Regions from separate parts of the Streptomyces avidinii genome, predicted to be linked through region 1. Evidence: predicted binding sites of a transcription regulator. Region 1 holds the regulator's gene; each other region holds the start of a gene.
The links. The regulator HrcA, encoded in region 1, represses chaperone genes, less so after heat shock. The targets are predictions, from matches to a motif close to TTNGCACTCNGNNNNNCNGAGTGCNAA.

Region 1 (3,274 bases):
TGGTGCCCAGTGCGGCCGCCGTCATCGGGATGGTCACCGTGCAGTGCAGGTCGTCTCCGCGCCGCTGGAAGGTCGCGTGCGCCAGCTCGTGGATCTCCACGTACAGGTCACCGGCGGGGCCGCCGCCGGGGCCGACCTCGCCCTCGCCCGCGAGCTGGATCCTGGTGCCGTTCTCGACACCGGCCGGGATCTTGACCGTGAGGCTGCGGCGGGAGCGGACCCGGCCGTCGCCCGCGCACTCGTGGCACGGGGTCGGGACCACGGTGCCGAAGCCCTGGCACTGCGGGCAGGGGCGCGAGGTCATGACCTGGCCCAGGAAGGACCGGGTGACCTGCGAGACCTCACCGCGGCCACGGCACATGTCACACGTCTGCGCCGAGGTGCCGGGAGCGGCACCCTCACCGGAGCAGGTGTTGCAGACCACGGCCGTGTCGACCTGGATGTCCTTGGTGGTCCCGAAGGCCGCCTCGTCCAGCTCCAGGTCCAGGCGGATCATGGCGTCCTGGCCGCGGCGGGTCCGCGAGCGCGGGCCGCGCTGCGAGGCCTGGCCGAAGAAGGCGTCCATGATGTCGGAGAAGTTGCCGAAGCCACCCGCTCCGAAGCCGCCCGCTCCGCCGCCGCCCCCCGAGGAGGACAGCGGGTCGCCGCCGAGGTCGTAGACCTGCTTCTTCTGCGGGTCCGACAGCACCTCGTAGGCCGCGTTGATCTCCTTGAAGCGCTCCTGCGTCTTCGGATCCGGATTCACATCCGGGTGGAGTTCACGCGCGAGGCGCCGGAAGGCCTTCTTGATCTCGTCCTGCGATGCGTCGCGGCGCACGCCGAGAACGGCGTAGTAGTCCGTGGCCACTTACGACTCCGCCAGGATCTGTCCGACGTAACGTGCCACTGCGCGTACCGCTCCCATCGTTCCGGGGTAGTCCATGCGGGTCGGTCCGACCACGCCGAGTTTGGCGACTGTTTCGCCGCCCGAACCGTAACCGACCGAGACGACCGACGTGGAGTTCAGTCCCTCGTAGGCGTTCTCGTGCCCGATCCGTACGGCCATTCCCGACTCGTTGACCTCGCCCAGCAGCTTGAGGAGCACGACCTGCTCCTCCAGCGCTTCGAGCACCGGCCTGATCGTCAGGGGAAAATCATGTCCGAAGCGGGTGAGATTGGCGGTACCGCCGATCATCAGCCGCTCCTCGGCCTCCTCGACCAGGGTTTCGAGGAGGGTCGCGAGCACCGTGGAGACCGTGCCGCGGTCCTCGGCCTCGAAGGATTCGGGGAGGTCCTGGACGAGCGGGGGCACATCGGTGAAGCGCCGCCCGACCACCCGGCTGTTGAGCCGGGCCCGCAGGTCCGCGAGAGAGGTCTCGCCGAAGGGGCTCGGGCAGTCGATGAGCCGCTGCTCGACGCGTCCGGTGTCCGTGATCAGTACGAGCATCAGGCGCGCGGGAGCCAGCGAGAGCAGCTCCACGTGCCGGACGGTCGACCGGGTCAGGCTCGGGTACTGGACGACCGCGACCTGCCGGGTGAGCTGCGCGAGCAGCCGCACCGTGCGGCCGACCACGTCGTCGAGGTCGACGGCGCCGTCGAGGAAGTTCTGGATGGCCCGGCGCTCGGGCGACGACAGCGGCTTGACCCCCGCCAGCTTGTCGACGAAGAGGCGGTAGCCCTTGTCGGTGGGGATCCGGCCGGCGCTGGTGTGGGGCTGGGCGATGTAGCCCTCCTCCTCCAGCACGGCCATGTCGTTGCGCACGGTGGCGGGCGAGACGCCGAGCCGGTGCCGCTCGGTGAGCGCCTTGGAGCCGACGGGCTCCTCCGTCCCGACATAGTCCTGGACGATGGCGCGCAGCACTTCGAGTCTGCGTTCGCTGAGCATCGCGCACACCTCCAGCTGTGGTCCGTTGCCGTGTTCTGCCGTGTTCGTTGGCACTCTGATCGTTCGAGTGCCAGAGAGCCCCCGCTCAGTGTACGGCCGGGCGGTAAGCCCCTGGCAAGGGAGGCCCGCCAGGGTAGCGTCGCCGCATGGACGTGCGTTGGGAAGACTCCGGCTGGGAACGGCTGACCGGACGGGCCGGCCGGCGGCGGCTGCCGGTGTGGGACTGCACCGTGGGGCTGGTGGTGGGCGAGGATTCGGTCCTCCTGATCGACCCCGGGTCGTGTCTGCGCGAGGGCGCGCAGGTGCGTGCCGAGGCGGAGCGGCTGACGGGCCGGCGCGTGACCCATATCGCATTCACGCACGGTCATTTCGATCACGTGCTGGGCGGGGCCGCCTTCTCGGGGGCCGAGGTGTTCGGGGCGGTCGGGCTGGCCTCGCTGCTGTCGACGGGACGCGAGGAGCTGCGCGGGGACGCGGTCCGGCAGGGGCTCGCGGAGGCGGAAGCGGCGGAGGCGGTGGACCTGCTGGTGCTGCCCCGGCACGAGGTGTCGGGCGAGTGGACGCTGGAACTGGGCGGCGTGCAGGTACTGCTGGCCAATGTGGGACCCGGGCACACCGGGCACGACCTGGCCGTTTTCGTGCCGGGCGAGCGCGAGGTGGTCTTCTGCGGGGATCTGGTCGAGGAGTCGGGCGAGCCCCAGGCCGGCTCGGACGCCACCCCCGGGCAGTGGCCCGCCGCCCTGGACCGGATGCTGTCACTGGGCGGGGACGACGCACTGTACGTACCCGGTCACGGAGCGGTGGTCGGGGCGGAGTTCGTCCGTGCGCAACGCGCCACACTGGCGGCCCGTATCGGCGTGTCGAAGGCGTGACGCGCGCGGCTCTCCTACTGTCGGCCGGATGCGCGAGTACTCCCCCGACCTGACCCCGCAGTGGAAGCGACCCAAGGCCGTGCCGGAGGTGGCGGCGGACCGGGACCTCGTGGTCGAGGTCGCCGGTACAGACTTCTGCGGCGCGGTGGTGGCCTGCGAGGCGGGCACGGTGACGCTGGAGGACCGCTTCGGCAAGCGGCGGGTGTTCCCGATGGAGCCGCGCGGGTTCCTGCTGGACGGCGAGGTGGTCACCCTGGTCCGGCCAGCGCGCGGGCCCTCGGGGCCGCGGCTGACGGCCTCGGGCTCGCTGGCCGTCCCCGGGGCGCGGGCGCGGGTGGCGCGGGCGGGCCGGATCTACGTCGAGGGCCGGCACGACGCGGAGCTGGTGGAGCGGGTCTGGGGGGACGACCTGCGGATCGAGGGCGTGGTCGTCGAGTACCTGGAGGGCATCGACGACCTCCCGGCCGTCGTCGCCGAGTTCGACCCGGCCGCGGACGCCCGCCTCGGCATCCTGGTCGACCACCTCGTCCCGGGCTCG
Region 2 (3,274 bases), 890 kb from region 1:
GGGCGGTGTGACCGTCGGCGTGACGAAGAAGCTCATCGACAACGGGCAGCTCGACCCGACGCTGACCACGGTCGTCCTCAACACCGGTGACGGCCTCAAGACCCTGGAGGCGGTGGCCGCGGACAGCGGGCAGACCGCCACCATCCGCCCGAGCCTGGACGCGTTCCGCGCCGCCGGCCTGGTCTGATCCTTCTCCCTCTGCACCCGGAAAGGCAGTAGCGCCATGAGCGTCAACGTCCGCATCCCCACCATCCTGCGCACCTACACCGGCGGCGCCGCCGAGGTCCCGGCCGAGGGCGCGACCCTCGCCGAGGTCATCGAGTCCCTGGAGAAGAGCCACCCGGGCATCGCCGCGCGCGTCCTGGACGACCAGGGCAAGCTGCGCCGTTTCGTGAACGTCTACGTGAACGACGACGACGTGCGCTTCGAGGGCGGGCTGCAGGCGGCGACGCCGGACGGCGCAGGCGTCTCGATCATCCCGGCCGTGGCAGGCGGTTGCTGAATACCCGGATCCCCGGGATCACCCGACAGGTGACACGCGCAAACCGAAATTGCCCCCTCCGCTAAAAGCGGAGGGGGCAATTCTGCTTGATTGGGCACGGTAGGGTTGGGGAAGTCCCCTCCGCTGTTCTTGCCCCCTGCATATGAACGGGCCGCGCGAGGGTCGACATCGGGCCAATGTGCAAGTGCGGTATGGGGCTTTGGCGAGATATGCCCGGCCCGAGTTGCCCTGGAGTATGGCAAATTTTCACTCTATTTCAATGTTTCTCGGTGTCCAGAATTCTCATCGGATTGACCTGTTGCAGACAGCATCCGCGCAGATACATTCAGCCTCGGTCGACGCGTTCCGACGCAAGTTCTGACCCGGGATCGCGAAGTGCGTTCCTGCGCAAGGGCCAGTAATAGGGGAGTTAGGCATGGCTCAGGGCACCGTCAAGTGGTTCAACGCGGAGAAGGGCTACGGCTTCATCGCGGTCGACGGTGGTGCGGATGTGTTCGTCCACTACAGCGCCATCCAGATGGACGGGTACCGCACCCTTGAAGAGGGTCAGCGGGTCGAGTTCGAGATCTCGCAGGGCCAGAAGGGTCCGCAGGCGGACATGGTCAAGCTCGCACTCGGCTAGTCCTGGCGCGATCGACCGCCGACGCACAGTTGCATCGAAGACCTGGAACACCACGAGGGGCCCACATCCTGGACACGGGATGGGGGCCCCTCCTGCGTATGCCCGGTAGTGGCGGGGCGTTGCCCCAAGCCGCTTGCACTCGGAGGGGTCGAGTGCTAATCATTGGCGTTAGCACTCTCCTGGTGAGAGTGCTACTGAAACGAGGACCGGGTCGGTGAGGCCCGCAGGGTCCGGCGGGAAGGAACCGCCGGGCACTCAGGCCGTCCGTCGCGGGCGCGGGCGCGGTCCGGGAGCAATCCACCGCTGTCCGGGAGGACCACTTCAGATGGCCAAGATCATTGCGTTCAACGAGGAGGCCCGGCGCGGTCTCGAGCGAGGCATGAACCAGCTCGCCGACGCCGTCAAGGTCACCCTTGGCCCCAAGGGTCGCAACGTCGTCCTTGAGAAGAAGTGGGGCGCCCCCACGATCACCAACGATGGTGTCTCCATCGCCAAGGAGATCGAGCTCGAGGACCCGTACGAGAAGATCGGCGCCGAGCTGGTCAAGGAAGTCGCCAAGAAGACGGACGACGTCGCCGGCGACGGTACGACCACGGCCACCGTCCTGGCCCAGGCGCTCGTCCGCGAGGGCCTGCGCAACGTGGCCGCCGGTGCCAACCCGATGGCCCTCAAGCGTGGTATCGAGAAGGCCGTCGAGGCCGTCTCCGCCGCCCTGCTCGCCCAGGCCAAGGATGTCGAGACCAAGGAGCAGATCGCTTCGACGGCCTCCATCTCCGCCGCCGACACCCAGATCGGCGAGCTCATCGCCGAGGCCATGGACAAGGTCGGCAAGGAAGGCGTCATCACCGTCGAGGAGTCCCAGACCTTCGGTCTGGAGCTGGAGCTCACCGAGGGTATGCGCTTCGACAAGGGCTACATCTCGGCGTACTTCGCCACCGACATGGAGCGCATGGAGTCGTCCCTCGACGACCCGTACATCCTGATCGTCAACTCCAAGATCGGCTCGGTCAAGGACCTGCTGCCGCTCCTGGAGAAGGTCATGCAGTCGGGCAAGCCGCTGCTGATCATCGCCGAGGACGTCGAGGGCGAGGCGCTCTCCACCCTCGTCGTCAACAAGATCCGTGGCACCTTCAAGTCCGTCGCCGTCAAGGCTCCGGGCTTCGGCGACCGCCGCAAGGCCATGCTCGGTGACATCGCCATCCTCACGGGCGGCACGGTCATCTCCGAGGAGGTCGGCCTCAAGCTGGAGAACGCCGGTCTCGACCTGCTCGGCCGCGCCCGCAAGGTCGTCATCACCAAGGACGAGACCACCATCGTCGACGGTGCCGGTGACAGCGACCAGGTTCAGGGTCGCGTCAACCAGATCCGCGCCGAGATCGAGAACTCCGACTCGGACTACGACCGCGAGAAGCTCCAGGAGCGCCTCGCGAAGCTGGCCGGCGGCGTGGCCGTCATCAAGGCCGGTGCCGCGACCGAGGTCGAGCTCAAGGAGCGCAAGCACCGCATCGAGGACGCCGTTCGCAACGCGAAGGCGGCCGTCGAGGAGGGCATCGTCGCCGGTGGTGGCGTGGCCCTGCTGCAGGCCTCCGCGGTCTTCGAGAAGCTGGAGCTCGAGGGTGACGAGGCGACCGGCGCCAACGCCGTGAAGCTCGCCCTGGAGGCCCCGCTCAAGCAGATCGCCGTCAACGGTGGTCTCGAGGGTGGCGTCGTCGTCGAGAAGGTGCGCAACCTCCCGATCGGTCACGGCCTGAACGCCGCGACCGGCGAGTACGTCGACATGATCGCCGAGGGCATCATCGACCCGGCGAAGGTCACGCGTTCCGCGCTGCAGAACGCCGCGTCGATCGCCGCGCTGTTCCTGACGACCGAGGCCGTCATCGCCGACAAGCCCGAGAAGGCCGGCGCCGGTGCGCCGGGCGGAATGCCGGGCGGCGACATGGACTTCTGATCGACCCCCGGCTCCGGCCTGAAGGTTGATCGGCTGTTCTCGAACGAGGGCGGCACCCCCACGGGGGTGCCGCCCTCGGGCGTTTCCGGCCGGCTCAGAAGCCGGTGGTGTCGATCGCGAAGCCGAACGGCTCGGGGACATGCAGGGCCTCGCCGAAGGACACCGTCGTCCGGGAGCGGTATCCGTGCGGGGAAGGCTCCCA
Region 3 (3,274 bases), 2.0 Mb from region 1:
GCCGGCGAGCTTCGCCAGGCGCTCCTGCAGCTTCTCGCGGTCCCAGTCCGAGTCGGTCGACTCGATCTCGGCCTTGATCTGGTTGACGCGGCCGACGACCTCTTCGTGGCTGCCGCCACCGTCGACGATGGTGGTGTCGTCCTTGGAGATGGTCACGCGGCGGGCGGAGCCCAGTACGTCCAGACCGGCCTGGTCGAGCTTGAGGCCGACCTCTTCGGCGATGACGGTGGCACCGGTGAGGGTGGCCATGTCCTGGAGCATCGCCTTGCGGCGGTCACCGAAGCCGGGGGCCTTGACGGCCACCGCGTTGAAGGTGCCGCGGATCTTGTTGACGACGAGGGTGGAGAGCGCCTCGCCCTCGACGTCCTCGGCGATGATCAGCAGCGGCTTCGAGGCGCCGGCCTGGATGACCTTCTCCAGCAGCGGCAGGAGGTCCTGGATCGAGGAGATCTTGCCCTGGTTGATCAGGATGTACGGGTCGTCGAGGACGGCCTCCATACGCTCCTGGTCCGAGACCATGTACGGCGAGAGGTAGCCCTTGTCGAAGGCCATGCCCTCGGTGAACTCCAGCTCCAGGCCGAAGGTGTTGGACTCCTCGACGGTGATGACACCGTCCTTGCCGACCTTGTCCATCGCCTCGGCGATGAGCTCGCCGACCTGCTGGTCCTGCGCGGAGAGCGCGGCCACGGCGGCGATGTCGGACTTGTCCTCGATCGGGCGGGCGGTCGCGAGGAGCTCCTCGGACACGGCCTTGACCGCGGCGTCGATGCCCTTCTTCAGGGCGGCCGGGGAAGCACCCGCGGCGACGTTGCGCAGACCCTCGCGGACCAGCGCCTGGGCCAGCACGGTGGCGGTGGTGGTGCCGTCACCCGCGATGTCGTTGGTCTTGGTCGCCACCTCCTTCACGAGCTGCGCGCCCAGGTTCTCGTACGGGTCGTCCAGCTCGACCTCGCGAGCGATGGTGACACCGTCGTTGGTGATGGTGGGGGCGCCGAACTTCTTGTCGATGACGACGTTGCGGCCCTTGGGGCCGATCGTCACCTTCACCGTGTCGGCAAGCTTGTTGACGCCGCGCTCGAGGGCGCGACGGGCGTCCTCGTCGAACTTCAGGATCTTCGCCATGGGAGCGGTTCAGCCCTCTCGAAAACTCGGGTTTAACGAGCTGCGCCCCTCGCCGCCCGGCAATCAGCGGGGTGACCAGGGGCGCAGCTCAAAGCAGTACTGATGAAGAGAATTACTTCTCGACGATCGCGAGCACGTCGCGAGCCGAGAGGACGAGGTACTCCTCGCCGCTGTACTTCACTTCGGTGCCGCCGTACTTGCTGTAGAGCACGATGTCGCCGACGGTGACGTCCAGCGGGAGACGCTGGCCGTCCTCGAAGCGACCCGGGCCCACCGCGAGGACGACGCCCTCCTGGGGCTTCTCCTTCGCGGTGTCCGGGATGACCAGGCCGGAGGCCGTGGTCTGCTCGGCGTCGAGCGGCTGGACCACAATGCGGTCCTCAAGCGGCTTGATGGCAACCTTGGAGCTGGCGGTCGTCACGATCCGACCTCCCCCTTCGGAGATCCGGGGTTAACTGTCTGAGGTGGCGACCAGGTCGATCCGTCGTCGCGGGTGCCGGATCTGCCTGTCGCTGTGTTGGCACTCACCAGGGGTGAGTGCCAGGTGCGAGACTATTCCGGCGATTAGCACTCGGTCAAGCGGAGTGCCAATTCCCGACCCCCGGGCGTTGCGCGGACCGGCGCCGGAACGCTTGCCCCCGGGGGCTCACGGACGTCGGAGATCGCCACTCTCCACCGCTTGACCAGGAGAAACGCCGAGCCGCGCCGACGCGAACCCCTCTCGATCACCGTGGGCCTCGCGATCGGGATCTCCACGCTCTCGTTGGCCGAACCGCGGCGCAACTCCCGCGCGGGGCAGCACCGGTGCCCCTGCGGGGTGCTCGGCCCGTACCCCTGCGGGGTGCTCGGCAGTCTGCGGGCCGGTGCCCCCGCGCGGGGTGCCCTGCGGGCGGCTGGGGGTGTGGGGCGGTGCCCCGCACGAGGGTCTCCTCGGCTCGGCGCGCGCGGGCACGGTCCCGTCGTACGGGGTGGTCGCGCCTCGTCCTGCGGGGACCCTCCTGCGTGTCCCCGCCCCACGCCCGGGCTTCGACCGTGCCGGGCATCCCCTTGCATGCCTCGCCCGACCGGGTCGGCCCTGTGGGCGGGCGGCTCCTGGCGGCTGGGACGGCGGAGGGGAGTGGGGACGTGCCGGGGTGTCCCCGCAGGACGAGGCGCGACCGCCCCGAGCATCCGGGAGATGCCCGCGCGCGCCGAGCCGAGGAGACACCCCGGCACGGCCCCACGCACCGACCCCCACCGACCCCGCCGCACCGGAACACGCCGTACACCGCCGAGCCGCCCGCACAGGACGCGCAATTCACGACGCTTCCCATCGAAGGCTTCGGAAGGAACCATGGGGAGGACATCTACGTCGTAGATGATATGAAGATAAAGCGCCGCATTGCCGACCAGATCGGACCCAAGGCTTCCACCGGCCCCGGCGCACCGTCCTCACCCCCGCCGCCATCCGCGCCCTCCTCGTCCGCTTCGAGGGACGACGGCGGCATCCCGTGCGTGGACTGAAACCCCTGACGACGGCGGTCGCCCGCCGGCGCACCGAGGCGCTGCTCCTGCTCTTCGTGATCGCCATCGCCGTCTTCGGCCACGCCGCCGCGGGCCTCGCCATGAACGACGAGCTGCCGCCCAACCTCGCCGGGTTCACCATCAGCATGACCTTGCTGTCGCTGGTGGGGCACCTGGGCGTGCGCCGCTTCGCGGCCTACGCGGACCCGCTGATCCTCCCGCTCGCGATGCTGCTGACCGGTCTCGGCCTGGTGCTGCTGCACCGCCTCGACCAGGGCTACATCGAGCGCTACAACTCGGACGCGAACGCCCCCGGCCAGCTGATGTGGACGGTGGTCGGGGTCGCCGCCTGCCTGCTGGTGCTGGCTCTGCTGCGCGACCACCGGCTGCTGCAGCGCTTCATCTACATCACGATGGCCGTCGCGCTCGTGCTGCTGATCGCGCCGGCCTTCTTCGGCGCGGACACCTACGGCGCGAAGCGCTGGATCAAACTCTTCGGCTTCTCGCTGCAGCCCGGCGAGTTCGTCAAGATCATGATCGCGATCTTCTTCGCCGGGTACCTGGTCATCCACCGCGACTCGCTGGCCCTGACGGGCCGCAGGTTCCTGGGCATGCGGCTGCCCCCGATGCGTCAGCTCGGCCCGATCGT

Region 2: groL (chaperonin GroEL) is a predicted target of HrcA. The motif match lies at 1,293-1,319, and genes of this name have one in related genera.
Region 3: groES (co-chaperone GroES) is a predicted target of HrcA. The motif match lies at 1,687-1,713, and genes of this name have one in related genera.

The regions. Positions count from the first base shown of each region.
Region 1 is NZ_CP108863.1:5,806,285-5,809,558, reverse strand. Features, by position in the region: gene dnaJ (molecular chaperone DnaJ) at 1-847, opposite strand, end outside; gene hrcA (heat-inducible transcriptional repressor HrcA) at 848-1,864, opposite strand; gene OG373_RS26035 (MBL fold metallo-hydrolase) at 2,011-2,736, shown strand; gene OG373_RS26030 (DUF3097 domain-containing protein) at 2,765-3,274, shown strand, end outside.
Region 2 is NZ_CP108863.1:4,916,595-4,919,868, forward strand. Features, by position in the region: gene thrC (threonine synthase) at 1-187, shown strand, start outside; gene OG373_RS22065 (MoaD/ThiS family protein) at 224-502, shown strand; gene OG373_RS22070 (cold-shock protein) at 918-1,124, shown strand; gene groL (chaperonin GroEL) at 1,450-3,072, shown strand; gene OG373_RS22080 (Uma2 family endonuclease) at 3,167-3,274, opposite strand, start outside.
Region 3 is NZ_CP108863.1:3,809,996-3,813,269, forward strand. Features, by position in the region: gene groL (chaperonin GroEL) at 1-1,122, opposite strand, end outside; gene groES (co-chaperone GroES) at 1,235-1,543, opposite strand; gene OG373_RS16650 (FtsW/RodA/SpoVE family cell cycle protein) at 2,613-3,274, shown strand, end outside.